Regions from separate parts of the Streptomyces sp. NPDC006259 genome, predicted to be linked through region 3. Evidence: riboswitches for the same ligand, from Rfam matches in the RefSeq annotation. Region 3 holds a riboswitch; each other region holds the start of a gene.
What was found. Region 3 has a riboswitch for cyclic di-AMP ahead of ACFYO5_RS36930 (transglycosylase family protein). Riboswitches for the same ligand answer to the same signal wherever they lie in the genome.
Positions count from the first base shown of each region.

Region 1: linked by a shared signal. The riboswitch ahead of ACFYO5_RS17140 (transglycosylase SLT domain-containing protein) and the one ahead of ACFYO5_RS36930 (transglycosylase family protein) in region 3 are both predicted to bind cyclic di-AMP.
Region 2: linked by a shared signal. The riboswitch ahead of ACFYO5_RS27660 (M23 family metallopeptidase) and the one ahead of ACFYO5_RS36930 (transglycosylase family protein) in region 3 are both predicted to bind cyclic di-AMP.

Region 1 covers NZ_JBIAHY010000004.1:118,851-121,673, forward strand. Annotated here, with positions in the region: gene ACFYO5_RS17135 (HAD family hydrolase) at 1-812, shown strand, start outside; gene ACFYO5_RS17140 (transglycosylase SLT domain-containing protein) at 936-1,415, opposite strand; cyclic di-AMP (ydaO/yuaA leader) riboswitch at 1,421-1,601, opposite strand; gene ACFYO5_RS17145 (polyprenyl synthetase family protein) at 2,691-2,823, shown strand, end outside.
Region 2 covers NZ_JBIAHY010000006.1:687,777-690,599, reverse strand. Annotated here, with positions in the region: gene ACFYO5_RS27665 (aldo/keto reductase) at 1-316, opposite strand, end outside; gene ACFYO5_RS27660 (M23 family metallopeptidase) at 437-1,462, opposite strand; cyclic di-AMP (ydaO/yuaA leader) riboswitch at 1,470-1,629, opposite strand; tRNA gene ACFYO5_RS27655 (tRNA-Met) at 1,947-2,020, opposite strand; gene ACFYO5_RS27650 (dihydrofolate reductase family protein) at 2,087-2,823, opposite strand, start outside.
Region 3 covers NZ_JBIAHY010000013.1:97,937-100,759, forward strand. Annotated here, with positions in the region: gene eno (phosphopyruvate hydratase) at 1-52, opposite strand, end outside; gene ACFYO5_RS36930 (transglycosylase family protein) at 381-1,106, opposite strand; cyclic di-AMP (ydaO/yuaA leader) riboswitch at 1,110-1,291, opposite strand; gene ACFYO5_RS36935 (transglycosylase family protein) at 1,495-2,484, opposite strand; gene ACFYO5_RS36940 (cytochrome P450) at 2,665-2,823, opposite strand, start outside.

The sequences.
Region 1 (2,823 bases), on a different contig from region 3:
CCGCATATGCCGCGCGCTGCGCGTACTCCCTCGTCGCCACCGACCTGGACGGAACGCTGCTCCGCGGCGACGACACCTTCTCCGACCGGTCGCTCGACGCGCTCGCGAGGGTGGCGGCGGCAGGGGCCCACCACCTGGTGGTGACCGGCCGGCCGGCGCCTCGCGTACGGCCGCTGCTCGACATCCTGCGCGGCAGAGGGCTCGCGGTGTGCGGACAGGGCGCGCAGCTCTACGACGTCGGGGCGGACCGTCTGCTGTGGTCGGTCACCCTGGACCGTGAACTGGCCGAGACGGCGCTCGGCAAGATCGAGGCCGAGGTGGGCGAGGTGTACGCGGCCGTCGACCAGGACGGCGTCGACGGGCTCACGCTCATCGAACCGGGCTATCTGATGCCGCATCCCACGCTGCCGGCCCTGCGCGTCGGAGTGCGCGACGACCTGTGGTGCGAGCCGATCAGCAAGGTGCTGCTGCGTCATCCGACCCTGTCCGACGACGAGTTGGCGGCGACGGCCCGTTCAGTGGTCGGCTCGCTGGCCACCGTCACGATGTCCGGGCCGGGCACGGTGGAACTACAGCCGTGCGGAGTGACGAAGGCGACCGGGCTGGCCCTGGCGGCCGAGCACCTCGGGCTGCGGCCCGAGGACACGATCGCCTTCGGTGACATGCCCAACGACCTTCCGATGTTCGACTGGGCGGCGCGCGGTGTGGCGATGGCCAACGCCCATCCCGAACTCAGGGCGGTGGCGGACGAGGTGACGACGTCGAACGAGGACGACGGCGTGGCCGTCGTCCTCGAAAGACTGTTCCCGTAGTTCACCTGGCGCCCCAGGCCACCTGGTTCCCTCGTTCTACAGGTTCCCGGTTCCCTGGTTCTCCCGGTCCCCGGCAGCCCGGTCCCCGGCTGTCCCGGCTCCCCGGCTCTCCTGGGGAGGCTGTCAGTAGGCGCCGAAGACGTTGTCGATCGAGCCGTACCGGTGGGCCGCGTAGTTGCAGGCGGCGGTGATGTTGGCGACCGGGTCGTACGGGTCGTAGGCCGTGCCGGCCACGTGGTAGGCGGCGAAGGTGGGGTCGATGACCTGGAGCAGGCCCTTGGACGGGATACCCGCGGCCGCGTTGGAGTCCCAGAGGTTGATGGCGTTCGGGTTGCCCGAGGACTCGCGCATGACGTTGCGGTAGATGCCGTCGTAGGTGCCCGGAATGCCCTGTTCGGCCATGATCGCGAGGGACTCGCGGATCCAGCCGTCGAGGTTGTCGGTGTACCCGGCCGTGGTGGTGGCCGTGGTGGCCGACGTCGTGGTGGCCGCGGAGGCGCTGGTGGAGCCGATGAGCGGAAGGGCCAGCACGGCGGCGCCGGTGGCGGCGACGGCGAGGGTGCGGGCGAGGCGGGTGCGGCGGTGCTGGGCGGCAGCAGGCATGACGAAAGGTTCCTCTCCGGCGCCTGCGAGGTGAGCTGTCGGGTTCGGGCTGGAAAGTGCCCGGCCGGCCGCCGTAGGGGTACGGCGGGACGGCTTCACCCCAAGCCGGTCCGGTACGTCCGTGACGTACGGCTCGGCGACTTACCTGGGTCCCCCGCTCCTGCCGTGCGTGAGTGTTGGTCAATGGGATGTCGGGCGGCGGCAGGATTAGGCGTCTGCCCGACAGGCCGGGAACGTATGCGAGAGCGCATGTCCGGAACAAGTGCCGGATTCACAGATCGCCCCTATTGACCTTGATCGGATGACTATGCCTGCTTGATCCTTTGTATTCGCCGGACGTCAACTCGCCGACGGCAAAGCGGAATCACAGCTTCCGGGTCTGGTCACCGGCAGGGCTGTGGAGTGAGCCAACTCACCAGCGTCCATAAGAAGGGTATAACGGGCATTGAGCCTCAAGTCCCTTTTAAAGGGGCGTACGTGGAAGGTGCTTCCGCCCGGTCCGGTGGAACACGCCCCCGCCGCCCTCCGTGCGTACACCTCTCGACGGGGAGTCGTTGCTGAGGCTCCCGCCGTTCGAGGCGCCGCGTGCACGTGGGTGGTGGGCGGGGCGGCCCGGTGCCACGCCGCGGACCTGTGCCGCCGTCTACGCACCTGGGTGCGCTGCGACTCGTACGTCAGCCTCGTGCGTCAGCCGCGGTCGCGGTCGCAGTGGGCGGTCGCGGTCGGAGTGGGCGGTGGCGGTGGCGGTGGCGGTGGGCAGTGGCGGTGGCGGTGGCGTCCGGGGGTGTCGGCCGGTAGGAGAGTCCGGCCGGGGCGTGCTCCGGGAGTGCCGACGCGGGCTCGGCGGCCGGTGGCCGCCGCGCGCGGGCGTGCGGGAGGGTTCCGTCGGGCAGACGGGTGCGTAGGTCCTCGTGGGCTGTCCCCCTAGGGGAAGGGCGAACGGATGCGCATGTGTGTGGCCCCCGTGAGGGCGGCGGGGCGAGTGTGTCGGACAGCTACCGCCGGGCGGGTGACGTGGGTGACGGGGCCGAGTCGCCGGCCCGTCTTCCCCTCTGCCCCGAACGCCCATATCGGCTGATCAGCAACATACCGGTCATCATCGGACGCCGTCCGCCCGCCTGAGGCGCGCCTCCCGGTCGGGCGAAGTTCGATACGGGGGGACGTGGGGCCTGTCGGTGATCGAAACGTGACCGGATACGCTGACTTGAGTGAGGGCAGCGACCTATCGACAATCCGCGTAATCGCCAGAAGACACCAGCAGACAGGAGACCCCTCGTGACCGTCGTCGGGCCGTTCGGGCTGAGCGTGCGGGACCAGGCTCTGGAAGCCGATGTCCAGGCCGGATTGACGGCTGTCGAGGAAGGCTTGCTCGAGGCCACCAAGAGCGAGGTCCCGTTCATCACGGAAG
Region 2 (2,823 bases), on a different contig from region 3:
CGGCCTTGATGTTGGCGGCGCTCAGCCCTGGGTGGTCGGGGTGCTGGCTGACCTTGGTGGCGATCACGATGTCGTCGCGGTTGCCGCGGGCCTTCACCCAGTTGCCGATGATGGTCTCGGATTCACCGCCACTGTTGCCCTCGGCCCACGCCGAGTACGAGTCGGCGCTGTCCAGGAAGTTGCCGCCGCCTGCCGCGTAGGCGTCGAGGACGGCGAAGGAGGCCGCCTCGTCCGCGGTCCAGCCGAAGACGTTGCCGCCGAGGGCGAGCGGGAAGACCTCCAGGTCGGAGGAGCCGAGCTTGCGCAGAGAAGTCATGCCTTATGACAACACCCTGGCCGGAGGCGCGCATTCCGCGCCTCCGGTCAGGGTTCACGAACATCCGGGAAACATCCGGGCGTAGACCTCACCGACCCCCGTGACACTCCCCGGAAGACCTCAGGGGGTGAGCCCCTTGGACCGCAGCCAGGCGGCCGGGTCGATGCCGCTGCTGCTGCCGCCCGGGTGGACCTCCAGGTGGAGGTGGGCACCGGTGACGTTGCCGGTGGCGCCGACGCGGCCGATGATGTCGCCGGTGGCGACCTTCTGGCCGACGCTGACGCTGATGGAGGACTGGTGGGCGAACCACAGCTCGGTGCCGTCGTCCAGGGTGAGCACGGTCTTGTACCCGTACGACCCGTCGTAGCCGGCGGAGGTGATGGTGCCGTTGTGCACGGCCTTGATGAGCGTGCCGGTGGGGGCGGCGAAGTCAAGGCCGGTGTGGTACCCGGAGGACCAGTAGGCGCCGGCCTGGCCGAAGGTCGAGGTGATCGTGTACGAGGAGGTCGGCAGCGTGAACTGCTTGGCCAGCTCGGCGAGGCGCTCGGCCTCCGCCTTCTTGGCGGCTTCCTCGGCGGCCTTCTTCCTGGCGGCCTCGGCCTTGGCCGCGGCGGCCTTCTCGGCCTTGGCGGCGGCGTCGGCGGCGGCCTTGGCCGCGGCGGCCTCGGCGGCTTCCTGCGCCTTGGTCTCGACCTGTGTCTGCTGCGACTCGGCCTGCGCCATGATCCGGTTGCGGAGCGCCTCACCGGCGTCGGCACCGCTGTCCGCGCGGTCGTCGGCGACGGTCTCGGCGCCGAAGGTGCTGAGCGCGGGCGCCGTCTCCTCGGGGGTGTCGTCGTCCGAGATGAGGGAACCCACCGAGGGAAGGTCCGGCATGGAGATGGAGACCGGCGACTTGCCGGTGTTGGCGCTGGCCATGCCCGCGCCGCCGACGGCAGCGATGACACCGACGCCGAGAACGGTGGAGCTGCGGGCGAGTCCGCCGCGCTGCTTGGCGACGCGGTGCTTACCGCGCACCGGGCGAACGGAGTCCGCGGTGGGGTTCCATTCCTCCCAGGGGCCCTCGTCGGTGCGGTAGGTGCCGTAGCCGAAGGTCTGCTGGGCGGGCACGGTGGGGGCTTCTGGGGCAGGCCGGTTGGACGCCACGCGGGCGTGCTCCTTTCCTTCCGTCGCCTACCGGGTTAGCTGACGGGTTCGGAGCGGGAAGGTCTCCTACGCGCGTATACCGGCCGTGACTGTACGGCGGCTTACGCGAGATTCACCCCAAGTTGGTGGTTCCCCGGTTCCCTTGCGGGATTCGACGCGTGCGCGCGGAGCCGACTCTTGTGCCGGCTGGGACGACCGCGCTGCGTTATCGAACGTTAATAGACCTGGGCGCATGATTCCAAGCCGTTCTGCTTGATCAACAACATTTCTGGCCTGGACTTTCGGCCCAGGACCGCTGAAAAACGGGCGAGTTGACCGACCGCCGGAACACCTCAGGAGTCACCCGGGTTTTTGATGGTGACTCAGATGTGATCACAGGGCTCCCGAGCGATCACCCTGCGTGACGGCTCCTGCGGCGACGCCGCCCGCCGAACGCACCGAAGGCCGGAATCCCATGATCAGGATTCCGGCCTTCGGCCTTGAGTAGCGGGGACAGGATTTGAACCTGCGACCTCTGGGTTATGAGCCCAGCGAGCTACCGAGCTGCTCCACCCCGCGTCGGTGTGACACCAGTCTACGCCATGCGGGGGATGCCCAGAACCACGGTCGGACGCGGGGGCTCGATCAGGGGGTCCGTCGGAGCAGATGCCCGTTCGGCGCCTTCGCCTGGTCCCCGTACTCCGGAAGGACGACGACGTCCGCTCCGGCGGCGGTGAGCAGGCCGCTGCCGTCGGCATCGGTGACGAAGGTGTCCGGCTCCCGCCAGGCCGTCACGACCCGGCGCACGCCCGCGTCGAGGATGAGGCGGGCGCACGGGGCGGGCCGGGAGGAGCGCCGGGCGCAGGGCTCCAGGCTGCTGTAGACGGTGGCGCCGGCCAGCCGGGGGTCGGCGGCGTCGATCTTGGCGAGGGCCGCCTCCTCGGCGTGGACGACGGGATCGCCCGCCTCGCGGGAGTGGCCGCGCGCCAGCTCCGTGCCGTCGGCCGCCACCACGACCGCGCCGACACTGAAGGCGGTCCGCGACGGCGGACAGGCGGCGGCCAGCTCACAGGCGAGGGCCAGCCAGTGCCGGTCGGCGGCGGCGGGGAGCGGGCCGGTACCGGGTGCGGTGGGCTCGTACGACATCAGGACGACGTCCTCGATGCGCCGGGTCCCGACCAGCCGCAGGCGCCCGCCCTGATAACCGCCGGGGCCGAAGAGCCGGGGCGCGTCCGGGTCGCCCACGAACAACGGTGCCAGGACGAGCTGGAGTTCGTCGGCGAGGCCCTCCTGGAGGAGCTGGGTGTGGACGGTCCCGCCGCCCTCGACCATCAGGCGCCGTACGCCCCGTACGTCGTGGAGGTGTTCCAGGAGCCGGCGCC
Region 3 (2,823 bases):
GCGAGTCGAGGATTTCCCGGGCTACGACGACGTCGATGGACGGCACGAGCATCTCCTTCTTGGGATGTGACGCTGGTTGTGCGGGGCACGAGAGGGCCGTGATGAGCCCTTGCTGAGCCTTGCGACTAGAGCCTAACCGCCTCGGGGCGTCGGTCGGCCGACCGACCGTCCCGTGGACAGGGAGACCGTACCCATTGTTTCCGTCCGGAACAAAGGGGGGTGGCCGGCGGAAGCGGCCGAGGGAAGGAAAAACCCCGCCCCGGTGCGTACGGGGGAGAACGCACCGGGGCGGGGAGACCGTGGGGACGGGGCCCCTCACGAGGGCTTCGGCACGGCGGCCTCGGCGGTGAGGGGGCCGTGGTCCGGCCGGGGGCCTGATGTCACTTCAGGTGCAGCTGCTGACCGGGGTAGATGAGGTCGGCGTCCTGGACGATGTCCTTGTTCAGGTCGAACAGCTTGGCCCAGCCACCCTTGACGCCGTGCGCCTCGGCGATGGAGCTGAGGGTGTCACCCTTGACGACCTTGTACTCGCCGTCACCCTTCTTGACCTTCTTGCCGGTCGGGGTGGTGACCGTCTTCTGCGACTTGGCGGCCGGACGCTCGGCGGAGCGGGAGGCGCCCTGCTGCTCGGTGGAGCGGGTGGTGGTCTCCGAGGAGCCGCCGGACGAGGAGCTGCCGCTGGACGAGGAGCTGCCGGCGGACGAGCCGTTGGAGGACGAGCCGCCGTTGGAGGAGGCGCCGGACAGACCCACGCCGCAGACCGGCCAGGCACCCTTGCCCTGGCCCGCGAGGACCTTCTCGGCGATCTGGATCTGCTGGGACTTGGAGGCCTGGTTGGCCTGCGCGGCGTACTGCGTGCCGCCGTACGCGGCCCAGGTGGAGGCGGAGAACTGCAGACCGCCGTAGTAGCCGTTGCCCGTGTTGATGGACCAGTTGCCGCCGGACTCGCACTGGGCGACCGCGTCCCACTCGGAGACGGTGGCGGCGGAGGCGTTGCCGGCCGCCATGAGCGGGGCGGCTATGGCGACGCCGGTGACACCGGCGAGCGCGGCGACGCGGGTGGCCTTGGACGGACGGCGGTGCTTGCCCTTACCGGAAAACAGCATGGTGGATCCCCTCACCGACGCCTGCGAGGTGAGCTGTCGGGTTCGGGCCGTGTGAGTTGCCCGGCCACCGTTCCCCGGGAGCACTGCTCCCCGGGAGGTGACTTCACCCCAAGCCGTTCCGGTCGACTGCCCCGGTACGGCACTTACCTTGGGTCCCCCGCTCCTGCCTACGGCGCTTGCGCGACGACTGTTCCCGGGCCGCCACTGGCAGGATTCGGCGTTGCGGCGGCCGGGGCCCGGATTGCCGAGCGGTCCCGACCGTAGACACGCGCCCGGCGGAATTTCAAAGAGGATCACGCCTTCTGAGACTCATCCCACACTTTCACCAAAGCGGACATTCGCCGCGAAGTGTGACGCGAACTCCCGTTGTTTTTCCCGTTTTTCCGCCCTATTCCGCCGCTGTGTCGAGCGTCTGACCGGCGGAGATGTTGTTCGGGTCGGAGCCGATGGCGTCCTTGTTCTCGTCGTAGAGCGCGCGCCATCCGCCGTCGAGGCCAAGGGAATCGGCGATGGAGACGAGGGAGTCGCCCTCGCGGACGACATAGGTGCCCGCGGCGTGGCGGCCCGAGGAGGCGGTGGTGGTGCCGTCCGCGGCCTCGTCGGCGGTGGTGCCGCGATGACGGCCGGAGGTGAGGGAACCCGTGTCGACGAGGCTCCAAGAGCCCGCCTCCTGGACCGACTTGTCCGAGTCGTCCACTTCTGGGGTTGCCGTGGACGGGCTGTCGCCCGTTCGCGAGGTGTCCGCACCGGCGGGCTCGCCGGACTTCGAGGCCCCGTCCGGCGTACCGGAGGAAGGGGACGAAGCGGACGGAGACGCCTTGTCCGTGGCATCCGCCGCATCCGCGGCATCCGTGGAGGATTCGGCCGACGGAGAGGCGGACGCCCCCGAGGAGTTGGAGGCCGAGGAGCCGGACGACCCCTTGGACAGGTCGGACAATCCGGACGTCACGGGGGAGTCGGACGAGGGGTCCGCCACACCGGTGTCCACGCTGCCCGCGCCGTTCTCCTTGCTGAGCCCGGACGTCAGTCCGCAGGTGCCCCAGGCGCCGACGCCCTGAGCGGCGAGGACCTTCTGGGCGACGGATATCTGCTGGTTGCGGCTGGCGAGGTCGGGGCGCTCGGCGAAGTCGAGGCCGCCGTGCGCCTCCCAGTCCTCCTGGCTCAGCGCCAGGCCGCCGTACTCGCCGTTGCCCTGGTCGGCACTCCAGGAACCGCCGGTCTCGCACTCCGCCACCGTGTCCCACACCGTGCCGTCGGCCGCGCTCGCGCCGGTGGCGCCCAGCAGCGGGATGGCGATCGCGGAGCCGGTCACGCCGGCCGCGACGAGGAGGGCCGGAGCCTGACGGGGGCGCCGGTGACGACCGTTCCCGGAGAGCATGCGAGGGCCTTTCTCGAGACAGCAGTGCCTGCGCGGCGCATGAAACGGGGCGCCGCGCTGACAGGTGAACGTATCGGCAGACGATCAGTTGTCACAAGTTAGTGCCGCGCAGATCACGTGAAGATCACAGAGTTGAGGAACGGTCACCTTTGCTCCGTGCCTCGGGCACATGACGGACGGTCAGCGGACGGCTGCGGCGGGTCCACCGGGGGCCGCGGGGGCGAACTCCACGGGCAGGGTGCGCAGTCCGCGCATGATGAGGCCGCCGCGCCACCTCAAGTCAGCCGGGTCCGCGGCGAGCCGCAGATCGGGCAGCCGGGTGAGGAGGGTGGCCAGGGC